Regions from separate parts of the Pseudomonas knackmussii B13 genome, predicted to be linked through region 1. Evidence: predicted binding sites of a transcription regulator. Region 1 holds the regulator's gene; the other holds the start of a gene.

Region 1 (7,588 bases):
GCTGCCGCGGGATATCGCAGTGCTCAGCAAGCAGCCGCTGCACCTCGCCATCTTCGACGAAGCGCAGTACCTGAAGAATGCCAGCAGCAAATCGGCCCAGGCTGCAGCGAAGCTCGACGCCCGCCAGCGCCTGTGCCTGAGCGGCACGCCGCTGGAAAACCACCTGGGCGAACTCTGGTCGCTGTTCAACCTGGTGATGCCCGGCTGGCTGGGCGACCTGCGCAGCTTCACCCGCCTGTACCGCAACCCCATCGAAAAGGCCGGCGACAGCAAGCGGCTGGCCCATCTCAATGCGCGGATAAAGCCCTTCCTGCTGCGCCGCCGCAAGGACCAGGTGGCCGGCGAACTGCCGCCCAAGAGCGAGATCACCCACTGGGTGGAGCTCAGCGACGCACAGCGCGACCTCTACGAAACCGTACGCCTGGCCGTGGACCGCAAGGTGCGCGAGGAAATCAGCCAGAAGGGCCTGGCACGCAGCCACATCGTGGTTCTCGACGCGCTGCTGAAGCTCCGCCAGGTCTGCTGCGATCCTCGCCTGCTGGGCAGCGACCTGCCGACTTCGCAGTCGGGCAAGTTGGCCAGCCTGCTGGAAATGCTCGAGGAACTGCTCGCGGAAGGCCGTCGCATCCTGCTCTTCTCGCAGTTCACCTCGATGCTCGACCTGATTCGCGCCGAACTGGACGCCCGCGCCACTCCCTACGCCCTGCTCACCGGCAGCACCCTTGACCGCCGCGGCCCGGTGGAAGACTTCCAGCGCGGACGGGTGCCGCTGTTCCTGATCAGCCTCAAGGCTGGCGGCACCGGCCTGAACCTCACCGCAGCGGACACGGTGATCCACTACGATCCCTGGTGGAACCCGGCAGTGGAGCAGCAGGCGACCGACCGCGCCTATCGCATAGGCCAGGACAAGCCGGTGTTCGTCTACAAACTGATCGCCCGCGGCACGCTGGAAGAGAAGATCCAGCAACTCCAGGCCAGGAAGGCGGCGCTGGCCGCCGGCGTGCTGGAAGAAGGCAAGGATAGCGGCCTGCTATTGCAGCAGAGCGACTTGGACGCCCTCTTCGCTCCGCTGCCCGCTTCGTAGGGCGCATCACCGTTCGCGGTTATGCGCCGCCCCGATCAGCTCACCAGAACGCGCGCCAGCACCGCACGCACCTTGCCGATGCCGTCGTGCAGCGCCTGCTCGATCTCGGCCATGGTGATGATGCCGCTAGACTTGCCGGCGGCCGGATTGACCACCAGCGACAGGCAGGCATAGGGCAGCTCCAGCTCGCGCGCCAGTGCCGCTTCCGGCATGCCAGTCATGCCGACGATGTCGCAGCCGTCGCGCTCCAGCTTGGCAATCTCCGCCACAGTCTCCAGGCGCGGGCCCTGGGTCGCGGCGTAGACGCCGTGACTGCTGTGCGGATGCCCCAGCGCCTGCAGCGCCGCCACCAGTTTCTGGCGCAGCACCTCGTCATACGGATGGCTGAAGTCGATGTGGGTGACGTGGTCGATGTCACCGGCAAAGTAGGTGTGCTCGCGGCCCCAGGTGTAATCGACGATCTGGTGCGGCACGCACAGGTGGCCGCTACCCATGGCCGCGTGAATGCCGCCGACAGCGTTCACTGCCAGCACCGCCTCGGCGCCGGCCTGCTTGAGCGCCCAGAGGTTGGCGCGGTAGTTGACCTGGTGCGGCGGGAAGCGATGCGGATGGCCATGGCGAGCCAGGAACAGCACTTCACGACCGGCAAACTCGCCGCGCTGGATCGGCGCCGAAGGCGCACCGTAAGGCGTATCCAGGCTCAGTGAATCCTTCAGGGTCAGGCCTTCCAGCTGGGTCAGCCCGGTGCCGCCGATGATGGCGTAGACAGTCATTGCGAATCCTCAGTCGATCAGTTGCGCGGCGCGCAGTTCGCCCACGGCCTGCTGCCAGCGCGGCAGCTGCTTGTATTCGATGCCCGGCCAGGCCTTGGCGCGCATCCGCGCCAGGCGCTCGGGCGCCTGCACTTTCAGGCGTTGCAGGGCACCGAGAGCCAGCTCGGCGGAGCCACGGTCGTTGCACACCAGGCCCATGTCGCAGCCGGCGCCGAGCGCGGCCTGGATACGGCTGGCGGCATCGCCTACCACGTGAGCACCGGCCATCGACAGGTCGTCGCTGAAGATCACCCCATCGAAGCCCAGCTCGCCACGCAAGATGTCCTGCAGCCAGCGGCGCGAGAAACCGGCGGGACCGGCATCCACCTTCGGATAGATCACATGCGCGGGCATCACGGCGTCGATCTGTCCGGCCAGGCGCTGGAATGGAATCAGGTCGCTGCGGCGCAGTTCATCCAGGCTGCGCTCGTCTTCGGGGATCGCCACATGGGAGTCGGCCTCCGCCCAGCCGTGGCCGGGGAAGTGCTTGCCGGTCGCCGCCATGCCCGCCGCATGCATGCCGCGAATGAAGGCGCCGGCGAGTTGCGCAGCGCGTTCCGGGTCGCCTTCGAAGGCACGGCTACCGACCACGGCGCTGCGCTGGTGATCGAGGTCCAAAACGGGCGCGAAGCTCAGGTCCAGGCCGACCGCCAGCACTTCGGTCGCCATCAGCCAGCCGCACTGCTCGGCCAGGCGCTCGGCATTCTCGTTATCGGCAATGGCGCGCATAGCCGGCAAGCGCAGGAAGCCCTGGCGCAGGCGCTGCACGCGGCCGCCCTCCTGGTCCACCGCCAGCAGCAGATCGGGACGCACCGCGCGAATGGCTGCGGACAGCTCACGCACCTGGCGCGGGCTTTCGATATTGCGGGCGAAGATGATCAGCCCGCCCACTTCAGGGTGGCGCAGGATCTGGCGGTCCTCGGTGGTCAGCCAGGTGCCGCCGATATCGAGCATCAGGGAGCCTTGCATTGGGAATTCCTTAGCAGAGTTCAGCGGTGCGCCACTGCGGCTGCGGCGCTTCGTCGAGGCGCACGCGGCAGTGCAGGGGCACACGCGGGAAAAGTTGCAGCAAGTCGGCATTGCGCAAGCGCACGCAGCCATGGGACAGCGGAATGCCCATGGGTTCGCAATCCGGCGTGCCGTGCAGATAGATGTAGCGACGGAAGGTGTCGACAGGCCCGAGACGATTGACGCCCGGCTCGCAGCCGCTCAGCCAGAGGATACGGGTGAGGATCCAGTCGCGCCCGGGGAACTGCTCATGCAATTCGGCACTCCAGACCTCGCCCGTCCAGCGCCGCCCGCGCAATACAGCGCCATCGGGAAGACCTTCGCCAATCTTCGCCCGCACCTGGTGCAGGCCACGCGGAGTACAGCCCGAACCCTCCCGCTCGCCAGCGCCGTTGCGCGCGGTGGAAACCGGCAAACGCAACACCAGACGCTCCGCAGCGAAGCCGTAGAGCATCTGGTCGGGAAGGGAAATGTGCAGCAGATCGAGGTCAGGCATTGTCCGCCAGCGACAACCGGAATGGCCCGCTAGCTTAGCCGATCGGCACGGTCAGGCCCAGCGCACTCAGGCCTTGGCCGGTGTGGCCGACTTGCTGCGCGGCTTGAGCTGGGCGCCGGCCAGCGACGGATCGCTGACTCCGCTGTCGGCACGCATGCCGGCAGCCAGGAACGGCACCATCAGGCGCATCACCTGCTCGATCGAGGTGTTCACGCCGAAGTCGGTCTCAGCCATGGCGCGCAGGGCCTTGATGCCGGACATGCTGAAAGCCGCAGCGCCGAGCATGAAATGCACACGCCAGAACAGCTCGATGGGAGGCAGACGCGGCGCAGCTTCGTTGACCAACAACATGAAGCGACGGAACACCTTGCCGTAGACCTCTTCGAGGTACTTGCGCAGGTGCCCCTGGCTCTGGCTGAAGGCCAGCCCGAGCAGACGCATGAAGATCGACAGGTCGTTGCCACTGCGCGGTTTCACCGCCATGGCTTGCACCACCAGCAGCTCCAGCAGTTCCTCGAGGGAAGCGCGCGGCGCGTCGGTCTTGGCCTGGCGGCGGTCGAGTTCCTTTTCCAGGCTGGCGCAGAACGGCCCGAGGAAGCGCGAGAAAACCGCTTGAATGAGCGCCTTCTTCGAACCGAAGTGATAGTTCACCGCAGCCAGGTTCACACCCGCCTTGCTGGTGATCAGACGCAACGAGGTTTCGGCGAAGCCTTTTTCCGCGAACAGCTGCTCCGCAGCATCGAGGATACGTTCGACGGTTTCGGACTGGGCCATGGATCAACTCACCTGACAAACACTTGTTTGAAACTTACGTTTCACCCCGAGACATTGTCAAGCTTGGCGCGGAGGATTGTTGCAGAAAACAACGGATAGCGACGAACGATATCAGCAAGACGCCTCCCGTAGCCGACGAGTAACAGGAACGCAACCTGAAATAATTCGTTGCCAGTCGCCAACCACTGTATATAATCCCAGCAACTGTACAAAAAGACAGAGTAGGGATATGCAGAAGCTGACGCCGCGCCAAGCCGAGATCCTCGCCTTCATCAAGCGCTGCCTGGAGGACAACGGCTACCCGCCGACCCGCGCCGAGATCGCCCAGGAACTGGGCTTCAAGTCGCCCAACGCCGCCGAAGAACACCTCAAGGCACTGGCCCGCAAAGGCGCCATCGAGATGACCCCGGGCGCATCGCGAGGTATCCGCATCCCGGGCTTCGAGCCAAGCGCCGCAGCGAATGAAGACGAACTGCCGATCATCGGCCGCGTCGCCGCTGGCGCCCCGATCCTCGCTGAGCAGAACGTCGAAGACGCCTGCCGTATCAACCCGGCCTTCTTCAATCCGCGCGCCGACTACCTGCTGCGAGTTCGCGGACAGAGCATGAAGGACGTCGGCATCCTCGATGGCGACCTCCTTGCCGTGCATGTCACCCGCGAGGCGCGCAACGGCCAGATCGTCGTCGCCCGCCTGGGCGAGGAAGTCACCGTGAAACGCTTCAAGCGTGAAGGCAGCAAGGTCTGGCTGATCGCCGAGAACCCCGAGTTCGCCCCCATCGAGGTCGATCTCCAGGAACAGGAACTGATCATCGAAGGCTTGAGCGTCGGCGTCATCCGCCGCTAACAGGAGAGGCACCATGCAGTACCCGCAACCGCTGGACCTTCCGCAACTGCCGCTGTTCCAGGAAGCCCTCTGGGCCAACGCCAACGAACCGCTGCTGGTGCAGATGGCAGAGCCTGACGCGCCCGAAGACGGGGCTTTCAGCGAGCTGTCGCTGCGCGGACTACCGGGTAACTGCCTGACCCTCCTCGCCCCCATCCTGCGCGAACTCAGCGAAGAACAGGATGCACGCTGGCTGACGCTGGTTGCCCCGCCGGCCAGCCTGACTCACGACTGGCTGCGCAAGGCCGGGCTCAACCGCGAACGCATTCTGCTGCTCCCAGCGCGAGATCAAGCCTCCGCACAAAGCATCGCCTGCGAAGCCCTGCGCCTGGGCCACAGCCATACCGTCGTGAGCTGGCTACCGGCGCTCGGCACCCAGGCGCGCGCGCAGCTGTCCCGCGCCGCTGTCATCGGACGGGCGCAGAGCCTGAACATTCGTCTGGGTTAATTAAAGCGAGAGCGTCTCAGTGCAGGACGCGCGGGCCGTCCTGTTCGACATCGCCACCTTCGGCGAGGCGACCGGCCATCTGCACACCGATGTTGAACATCGCCTTGGCGACCTCGATGTGCTGGCCTTGCAGGAACCCTTTGGCATCGCTGGAGAACTCCAGCGTCACCAATGCCTCCTCATCATCCGCGCGACGCAACACAATGCGTCCGTCAGGCAGTTCTACGATTTCCAGAAATGAGGTTGGCATGGCTAGGTTCTCTCACAGCAGACCGGCCATTGTACCAGCCATGACCGGGCTACCCTAGCCCATCGGACTTACGGGGCTCGATTCAGCCCCTTAGAGTTCGGTCAGCGCGCCACGGAAACGCAGCACCATTTCCTTGATCGACTTGCGCCAGGCTTCCACATCCGCATTGCTCAAGGGCTGCAGCTCTTCTGCGTCAAGGCTGATGGCCTGAATCAACGGCTGGGTCGGATCGACCTTGGCCTTGCGCGGCTCGCGCGGTGGCTGGAACAGTTCGGCATAGGCCGCCAGCAGTTGAGCCAACCAGGTCTCAGGCTGCAGTGCCAGCTCCACGAGCTCGGCCAGTTCAGGGCTCGGAGCAGCGGCGAGCACCTCGGCATTGAGCAGCATTTCGACGCGAGGGGCGCCCGCCTGGGGCAAACGGTAGTAGCCCGCAATCTCGTGAGCCACACCCAGAACTGCGCCGTACAGATGGAACAGCGCCGATTCGCGCTCCGCTTGAACCAGCGCCTGTGCGTTCATCGGGCGCGCTTCTTCGGCCTTGCGCCAGGCTTCCAGGGCCAGGCCGGCGAAGTACAGTTTCTGGTTGGTGCGGGTGTAGAGTTCCTGAGCCATCGACGCGCCCTCAAACAGTCATTCGGCAGTATATGCGCGCCAACTTGCGCGGGGCGCGCCGCCCATCAGCGCTTGTCTTCGACCTTCCACTTGCCGCCGTCGTAGAAGGCGCGCCAGCCGGTGGGCTTGCCCTCGACCTCGGACTGCACGTACTGCTCCTTGGTCTTGCGGCTGAAGCGGATCACCGCCGGGCGGCCATCCGGGTCCTTCTGCGGCGCGGCGAGCAGGAAGTGGTACTTCGGATCCAGCTCATCCTTGTGCGGCACCAACTCGCTGACCAGAGGGGCACGGGTCTCACGGTTCTTCGGGAACTGGCTGGCGGCCAGGAACAGGCCGGAAGCGCCGTCGCGCAGAACGTAGACGTCGTCCACCTTCTCGCACTTGAGCTCCGGCATGCGGATCGCATCCATCTTCGGCGGCGCAGGCTCACCGTTCTTCAGCAGCTTGCGGGTGTTCTTGCAGGTTGCGTTGGTGCAGCCGAAGAACTTGCCGAAACGGCCGGTCTTGAGCTGCATTTCGCTGCCGCACTTGTCGCATTCCAGGCTCGGACCTTCGTAGCCCTTGATGCGGTACTGACCTTCTTCGATCTCGTAGCCGGCGCAGTCCGGGTTGTTGCCGCAGATATGCAGCTTGCGCTTCTCGTCCAGCAGGTAGGCATCCATCGCCGTGCTGCAGATCGGGCAACGGTGCTTGCTGCGCAGCACGCGGGATTCGGACTCGCCCTCGTCATCCGCGGCGATTTCGTCGCCCGGAATCAGGTTGATGGTCGCCTTGCAGCGCTCTTTCGGCGGCAGGCTGTAGCCCGAGCAGCCGAGGAACACGCCGGTGGAGGCGGTACGAATCATCATCGGACGGCCGCACTCGCGGCAGGCAATATTGGTCAGCGTCGGCTGGTTGGCACGCATGCCGTCATTGGAGGCTTCAGCCAGATCCAGCTTCTTGCGGAAATCACCATAGAACTCGTCGAGCAGGTGCTTCCAGTCGCGCTCGCCCTGGGCCACATCATCGAGGTGCTCTTCCATGCCGGCGGTGAAGCCATAGTCCATCAGGTTGGAGAAGCTCTCGTTGAGACGGTCGGTGACGATGTCACCCATTTTCTCCGCATAGAAGCGGCGATTATGGGTGGCGACGTAGCCGCGCTCCTGGATGGTGGAGATGATCGCCGCGTAGGTCGACGGACGGCCGATGCCGCGCTTCTCCAGCTCCTTGACCAGGCTTGCT
Region 2 (7,588 bases), 1.3 Mb from region 1:
GGTCAGGCGGCAGCCACGAGCAACCAGCATGCGCAGGATGTTCAGCTTGACGCCGAAGTCGTAGGCAACCACGTGGTACGGCAGCTCGGCAGCGGCGATTTCCGGGTGGCTGTCGGTTTCCAGGTTCCACACGCTGGAGCGCCATTCGTAGCGCTCGGTGGAGGAAACGACCTTGGCCAGGTCCATGCCTTTCAGGCCCGGGAAGGAGCGGGCCAGCTCGAGGGCTTTCTCTTCGGTGGCGTCGTCGCCGGCGAGGATGCAGCCGTTCTGCGAACCCTTCTCGCGCAGGATGCGAGTCAGGCGGCGGGTGTCGATACCGGCGATGGCGACGGTGCCGTTTTCTTTCAGGTAATCCGGCAGCGACTGCTTGTCGCGCCAGCTGCTGGCCAGCAGCGGCAGGTCGCGGATGATCAGGCCGGCGGCCCAGACCTTGTTCGACTCGGCGTCTTCCGGGGTGGTCCCGGTGTTGCCGATGTGCGGGTAGGTCAGGGTGACGATCTGTTGGGCATAGGAAGGATCGGTAAGGATTTCCTGGTAGCCGGTCATGGCAGTGTTGAACACCACCTCACCAACGGTATGACCGTCGGCACCGATGGCTTCACCGCGAAAAATGCTGCCGTCGGCAAGTGCAAGTATGGCTGGCTTAGTCAAGAAGACCTCCCGTAAATCAAGCCTGGCTGGGCGTGCGCAGATTGTAAAAAAGCGGGATGACGTCAGAAGAGGTCATCCCGCTTTTTTATGGTTCATGCTGCGCTGCTTTTAGTGGACACACTAAATCTGTAGTTTACAGAAAAGCGACATCCAGGTCCACCCAAAGCACGACATACGGCGCTACCGCCTGACCAACTCAACGCAAGCCGAGCACATCCTGCATGTCGTAAAGACCACTGCCCTGCCCGTCCAGCCAGAGCGCGGCACGCACCGCACCACGAGCGAAGGTCATGCGGCTCGAAGCCTTGTGCGTGATTTCCACGCGCTCGCCATCGGCGGCGAACAGCACAGTGTGATCACCGACCACATCGCCCGCGCGCACAGTGGCGAAGCCAATGGTTTCACGAGCACGAGCACCGGTCTGGCCTTCACGGCCGTAGACGGCAACCTTCTCCAGATCACGCCCCAACGCATTGGCAACGACTTCGCCCATGCGCAGCGCAGTACCGGACGGCGCATCGACCTTGTGGCGGTGGTGCGCCTCGAGGATCTCGATGTCGACATCATCACCCAGCACACGAGCAGCAGTGTCCAGCAGCTTAAGGCAGAGGTTCACGCCAACGCTGTAGTTGGCGGCGAAGACAATCGGGATCTCCTTGGCCGCCTCGGCGATCAGCACCTTCTCCTCAGCAGAGAAACCGGTGGTGCCGATGACCATGGCCTTGCCCGCCTTGCGGCAGATTTCCAGGTTCTTCAGGGTGACGGTCGGGTGGGTGAAATCGATCAGCACATCGAACTCGTCAGCCACCTTGAGCAGGTCGCCCGACAGCGGCACGCCGATGCGCCCCAGACCTGCCAGCTCTCCAGCATCGGCACCGACCAGCGTGCTGTCCGGACGATCGATGGCGGCGGTCAGGCCGGCGCCACCATTGGTCTGCTGCACCGCCTCGATAAGGATCTTGCCCATGCGCCCAGCGGCGCCCATTACAGCTATACGTCGCATTTAGTCAGCTCCAAGCTGCAAGCCCCAAGCTGCAAGCGGCGCCCGTCTCGAGGGCCGCCGCCTGCAACCTGCAGCTTCAAGTCATAGGTCGTCGAAGAAGCGCTTCATGCCTTCGAACCAGCCACTGGCACGGGGCGAGTGGGAAGTGTCGCCCTGCAGGCTGCCGCGGAACTCTTCGAGCAGTTCGCGCTGGCGCTTGTCCAGGTTGACCGGCGTTTCCACCACCACCCTGCACATCAGGTCGCCGGCACCGCCGCCGCGCACCGGGGCCACGCCCTTGCCGCGCAGACGGAACAGCTTGCCGGTCTGAGTACCCTCGGGGATCTTCAGCTTCACGCGACCATCCAGGGTCGGCACTTCCAGCTCACCACCCAGGGCTGCGTCGGCGAAGCTGATCGGCACTTCGCAGTACAGATGCTTGCCATCGCGCTGGAAGATGTCGTGCTCGCGCACGTTCACCACCACGTAGAGATCGCCCGCGGGGCCACCATGGGCACCGGCCTCGCCTTCGCCGGACAGACGAATACGGTCGCCGGTATCGACACCCGCCGGCACCTTGACCGACAGGGTCTTCTGCTCTTCCACTCGCCCCTGGCCGTGGCAGGTGCCGCATGGATCGCTGATCATCTTGCCGTTGCCATGGCAACGCGGGCAGGTCTGCTGCACCGAGAAGAAGCCCTGCTGCATGCGCACCTGGCCGATGCCGCCGCAGGTGGTGCAGGTGACCGGCGAGGTGCCGGGCTTGGCGCCGCTGCCGCTGCAAGTCTTGCAACCAACCAGGGTCGGCACGCGGATGGTCACGGTGGTGCCGCGCACGGCATCTTCAAGATCCAGGTCCAGCGTGTAGCGCAGATCGGCGCCGCGCTGCGGGCCGCCGCGACCGCCACGACCACCGCCGCCGCCACCGAAGAAATCGCTGAAGACGTCGCCGAAGATGTCCGAGAAGCTCGCGCCGCCGAAGCCGGCTCCAGCGCCACCACCCATCTGCGGGTCGACACCGGCGTGACCGTACTGATCGTAGGCTGCACGCTTGCTGGCGTCAGACAGGATCTCGTACGCCTCGTTGGCCTCCTTGAATTTATCCTCGGCTTCCTTGTCGCCGGGATTGCGGTCCGGGTGGTGCTTCATGGCCAGCCGGCGATAGGCCTTCTTCAGGTCCGCTTCGCTGGCGCCACGCTCGACACCCAGTACCTCGTAAAAATCACGTTTGGCCATAAATTCTTTGCACCTTCAAAACCTCTCCCCCAGACACGCCGACGCGGGAGCAAGCCCCCGCGCGACGGTTCATGCGCACCGACACGCTGGTCGGGGGTCGGTGCGCCGGAGCGGAAGCAAGCACGCGGCTTACTTGTTCTCCTTGACCTCTTCGAACTCGGCGTCGACGACATCGTCGCCAGCCTTGTCGTCAGCGCCATCGCCTTGAGCGGCAGCACCAGGCTGCGGTTGCTCGGCGTACATCTTCTGAGCCAGCGGAGTGGACGCCTGGGACAGCGCGTTCATCTTCGCCTCGATCTCGGCCTTGTCGTCGCCTTTCACGGCAACTTCCAGCTCGCCGAGAGCTTTCTCGATGGCAGCCTTCTCGTCAGCGGTGGCCTTGTCACCAGCCTCGGTGACCATCTTGCGAGTCGCGTGGACCAGCGCATCACCCTGGTTGCGGGCAGCGGCCAGTTCTTCGAACTTGCGGTCTTCCTCGGCGTTGGCCTCGGCGTCGCGAACCATCTGCTGGATCTCGTCCTCGGACAGACCGGAGGAAGCCTTGATCACGATGGACTGCTGCTTGCCGGTGGCCTTGTCCTTCGCGCTCACGTGCAGGATGCCGTTGGCGTCGATGTCGAAGGTCACTTCGATCTGCGGCACACCGCGCGGAGCCGGCGGAATGTCGGCCAGGTCGAACTTGCCGAGCGACTTGTTCTGGCCAGCCTGCTTACGCTCGCCCTGCAGCACGTGGATGGTCACGGCGCCCTGGTTGTCGTCGGCAGTGGAGAACACCTGCGACTTCTTGGTCGGGATGGTGGTGTTCTTGTCGATCAGCGCGGTCATCACGCCACCCAGGGTTTCGATACCCAGGGTCAGCGGGGTGACGTCGAGCAGCAGCACGTCCTTGACGTCGCCAGCCAGCACGGCGCCCTGGATGGCAGCACCCATGGCCACAGCTTCGTCCGGGTTGACGTCCTTGCGCGCTTCTTTACCGAAGAACTCGGCAACGGTCTTCTGCACCAGCGGCATACGGGTCTGGCCGCCGACCAGGATCACTTCGTCGATCTTCGATACGTCCAGGCCAGCATCTTTCAGCGCGACGCGGCACGGCTCGACGGTACGGGCGACCAGGTCTTCCACCAGCGATTCCAGCTTGGCGCGGGACACCTTCACGTTCAGGTGTTTCGGGCCGCTGGCGTCAGCGGTGATGTACGGCAGGTTGACGTCGGTCTGCTGGGTCGAGGACAGCTCGATCTTGGCTTTCTCGGCAGCTTCTTTCAGGCGCTGCATGGCCAGCGGGTCGCCCTTCAGGTCCATGCCGGTTTCTTTCTTGAACTCGTCGACGAGGTAGTCGATCAGGCGCAGGTCGAAGTCTTCACCACCGAGGAAGGTGTCACCGTTGGTGGCCAGCACTTCGAACTGGTGCTCACCGTCGACTTCAGCGATCTCGATCACCGATACGTCGAAGGTACCGCCACCCAGGTCGTAGACGATGATGGTGTGGTCGCCCTTGGCCTTGTCCAGGCCGTAGGCCAGCGCAGCCGCGGTCGGCTCGTTGATGATGCGCTTGACGTCCAGACCGGCGATGCGGCCGGCGTCCTTGGTGGCTTGACGCTGGCTGTCGTTGAAGTAGGCCGGAACGGTGATGACCGCTTCGGTGACCGGCTCGCCCAGGTAATCCTCGGCGGTCTTCTTCATCTTCTTCAGGACTTCAGCCGAAACCTGCGGCGGAGCCATCTTCTGGCCCTTGGCTTCGACCCAGGCGTCGCCGTTGTCAGCCTTGACGATGTTGTACGGCACCATCTTGATGTCTTTCTGCACGACTTCTTCTTCGAAGCGACGGCCGATCAGACGCTTCACCGCGTACAGGGTGTTCTTCGGGTTGGTCACAGCCTGGCGCTTGGCCGGCTGACCTACCAGGATTTCGCCGTCGTTGGCGTAGCCGATGATCGACGGGGTGGTACGAGCGCCTTCGGCGTTCTCGATGACCTTGACGTTACCGTTCTCCAGGATGGACACACAGGAGTTGGTGGTCCCCAGGTCGATACCAATGATTTTGCCCATATTTCACTCTCCAGAAATTAGATTCCGTGCGGGCCCCGCTGCGGGCCTATTGCTCGGTTGAATACCCAGATGGGGACCGGGTGGTGGATTTCAAGCCTTCTCGTCGATCGAAGGCGGAGTCTGTTCGGGTGCCTTGCTGACCACGACCATCGCCGGACGCAGCAGGCGGCCGTGCAGCAGGTAGCCCTTCTGGAACACCTTGACCACGCTACCCGGCTCCATGTGCGCGCTTTCCTGCATCGCCATGGCCTGATGGTGCTCGGGGTTGAACGGCTCGCCGTGCGGGTCGACCGGCTCCAGGTTGTAGCGCTTGAGGGTGTCGTGGAACATCTTGAGGGTCAGCTCGATGCCTTCGCGCATCGGCTTGATCGCCTCGTCGTCCGGGTTCGACATTTCCAGCGCGCGCTCCAGGGTGTCGACCACCGGCAGCAGGTCGCCGGAGAACTTCTCCAGGGCGAACTTGTGCGCTTTCTCCACGTCCTGCTCGGCACGCCGGCGGACGTTCTGCAATTCGGCAACCGCACGCAGGCTCTGGTCCTTGGCCGCGGCCAGCTGCTCTTCCAGGTTCTGCACGCGGACGTTCAGGTCTTCGCCGGCACCCTGTTCCGGCTGCTCGTTCATGCGCGAATCCTGGGTCTGTTGTTCGTCAGACATGCCACTCTCCTACCAAAAGAAATAAGCCTTAGAAAACAAAGCGAACCGACGGGTTCGCGGCTCTGCCGGCTATATGGGGGCCAAATCTGCCGCTTCAAGGGTCGGACGGATAATTGCCAGTCAGCGAAAATACTGTATAAATATCCAGAACACTCCACGGAGCCATTCCCATGCTGGTTCACCTGTCCGTACACAACTACGCCATCGTCGAACACCTCGATCTCGAGCTCGCCGCCGGCATGAGCGTGATCACCGGCGAGACCGGTGCGGGCAAGTCGATCATGCTCGACGCCCTCGGCCTGGCCCTTGGCGACCGCGCCGACAGCGGCGTGGTGCGCCCTGGTGCGGACAAGGCGGACATCCTCGCCAGCTTCGACGTCAGCGCCATAGCCGAGGCCCGCGACTGGCTCGCCGAGCGCGACCTGGAGCAGGACGGCCCATGCATCCTGCGCCGGGTCATCACCGCGGAAGGCCGTTCTCGCGGCTATATAAACGGCAGTCCCTGCCCGCTAGGCGACCTCAAGGCACTGGGCGAGCTGCTCATCGATATCCACAGCCAGCACGAACACCAGTCGCTGCTCAAGGCCGACACCCATCGCCGTCTGCTCGACGAGTACGCCGGCAGCCAGGACCTGGCGCGCCAGGTACAACTGGCCGCGCAGCGCTGGAAGCAGACACGCCAGGAACTCGACCGCCTGTCGCGCAGCGGCGATGAGCAGCGCGCCCGCCACCAGTTGCTCAGCTACCAGCTCGACGAACTGGAAAACCTGGCCCTGAGCGAGAACGAACTGGAGTCGCTGGAGGCCGAACACAAGACCCTGAGCAATGCCGGCGCGCTTCTTGGCGCCTGCCGCCAAGTCGTGGACATGTGCAGCGAAAGCGATGCCGGAAACGTGCTTTCGGTCCTGCCCGCGAGCCTCCACCGGCTGACCGCCTTCCAGAGCCAGCCGCAGGCGCTGGCCGAAGCCGTCAACCTGCTGTCCAGCGCACAGATCCAGGTCGAGGAAGCGGTCGGCGAGCTGAACCGCTTCGTCGATAACTTCGATGCCGACCCCAATCGTCTGCAGCAACTCGAAGAACGGATGGACAGCATTTACGGGCTGGCACGCAAGCACCGCGTGCAGCCCAGCGAACTGCTCGACCTGCAGCAGCGCCTGCTTGACGAACTGGAAGCGCTCAACGCCGACGACGAAGCCGTGGAGCGCCTGGGCGAGGAGCTGGCCGCCTACGAACGCCACTATCAGGAGAAGGCCGCCGAACTCGGCGCCCTGCGCCGCCAGGCCGCACCGCAACTGGCCACGGCAGTAGAGACGGAAATGCAGCGCCTCGGCATGCCCGGCGGCCGCTTTGCCATCGAACTGAGCGAAGCTCCCCATGCCGAACCCCAGGCCAACGGGCTGGAGCAACTGGAATTCCTGGTCAGCGCCAACCCCGGGCAGCCGCTCAAGGGCATCGCCAAGGTCGCTTCCGGAGGCGAGCTGTCGCGCATCAGCTTGGCGATCCAGGTCATCACCGCGCAGACCTCGCGCATCCCCACGCTTGTGTTCGACGAAGTCGACGTCGGGATTGGCGGGCCGACTGCGGAAGTCGTTGGCCAGCTTCTGCGTCGCCTGGGCGAGCGCGGCCAGGTACTGACCGTCACCCACCTACCGCAGGTCGCCGCCCAGGGTCATCAGCATTTGTTCGTGCACAAGGATCGCAGCAGCAGCGAAACCCGCACCGCGGTTGCCAACTTGAAGAAGGCCGAACGCATCGAAGAAATCGCCCGAATGCTCGGCGGTGTCGACCTCACCAAGGAGTCGCTGGCGCACGCTCGCAAGATGGTCGATCGGGCGCTGCAAGGCTAAACGCCCCGCCATCATTCACTCGACGCACAAACGAAAACGGCGACCCTTGGGTCGCCGTTTCACGCATCAAACGCGGCTTATTTCTTCTTGCGGATGTACAGGACCAGATTGTGGTCCACCAGCTCGAAGCCGCGCTCCTTGACGATCTCGCGCTGACGCTTCTCGATTTCGG

What was found. Region 1 encodes LexA, which represses DNA repair genes until DNA is damaged. Its sites were predicted from a motif close to CTGTNTNNNNANACAG; they were not measured.
Region 2: a site for LexA is predicted at 5,702-5,717, ahead of recN (DNA repair protein RecN). Genes of this name have one in related genera too.

What each region holds. Positions count from the first base shown of each region.
Region 1 is NZ_HG322950.1:3,954,080-3,961,667, forward strand. It holds gene PKB_RS18625 (DEAD/DEAH box helicase) at 1-1,084, shown strand, start outside; gene PKB_RS18630 (S-methyl-5'-thioinosine phosphorylase) at 1,120-1,857, opposite strand; gene nagZ (beta-N-acetylhexosaminidase) at 1,867-2,865, opposite strand; gene PKB_RS18640 (L,D-transpeptidase) at 2,876-3,400, opposite strand; gene PKB_RS18645 (TetR/AcrR family transcriptional regulator) at 3,467-4,174, opposite strand; gene lexA (transcriptional repressor LexA) at 4,404-5,018, shown strand; gene sulA (SOS-induced cell division inhibitor SulA) at 5,032-5,505, shown strand; gene PKB_RS18660 (hypothetical protein) at 5,522-5,755, opposite strand; gene PKB_RS18665 (DUF6586 family protein) at 5,846-6,367, opposite strand; gene topA (type I DNA topoisomerase) at 6,433-7,588, opposite strand, start outside.
Region 2 is NZ_HG322950.1:5,250,155-5,257,742, forward strand. It holds gene carA (glutamine-hydrolyzing carbamoyl-phosphate synthase small subunit) at 1-651, opposite strand, end outside; gene dapB (4-hydroxy-tetrahydrodipicolinate reductase) at 848-1,654, opposite strand; gene dnaJ (molecular chaperone DnaJ) at 1,736-2,869, opposite strand; gene dnaK (molecular chaperone DnaK) at 2,999-4,915, opposite strand; gene grpE (nucleotide exchange factor GrpE) at 5,006-5,569, opposite strand; gene recN (DNA repair protein RecN) at 5,740-7,416, shown strand; gene fur (ferric iron uptake transcriptional regulator) at 7,494-7,588, opposite strand, start outside.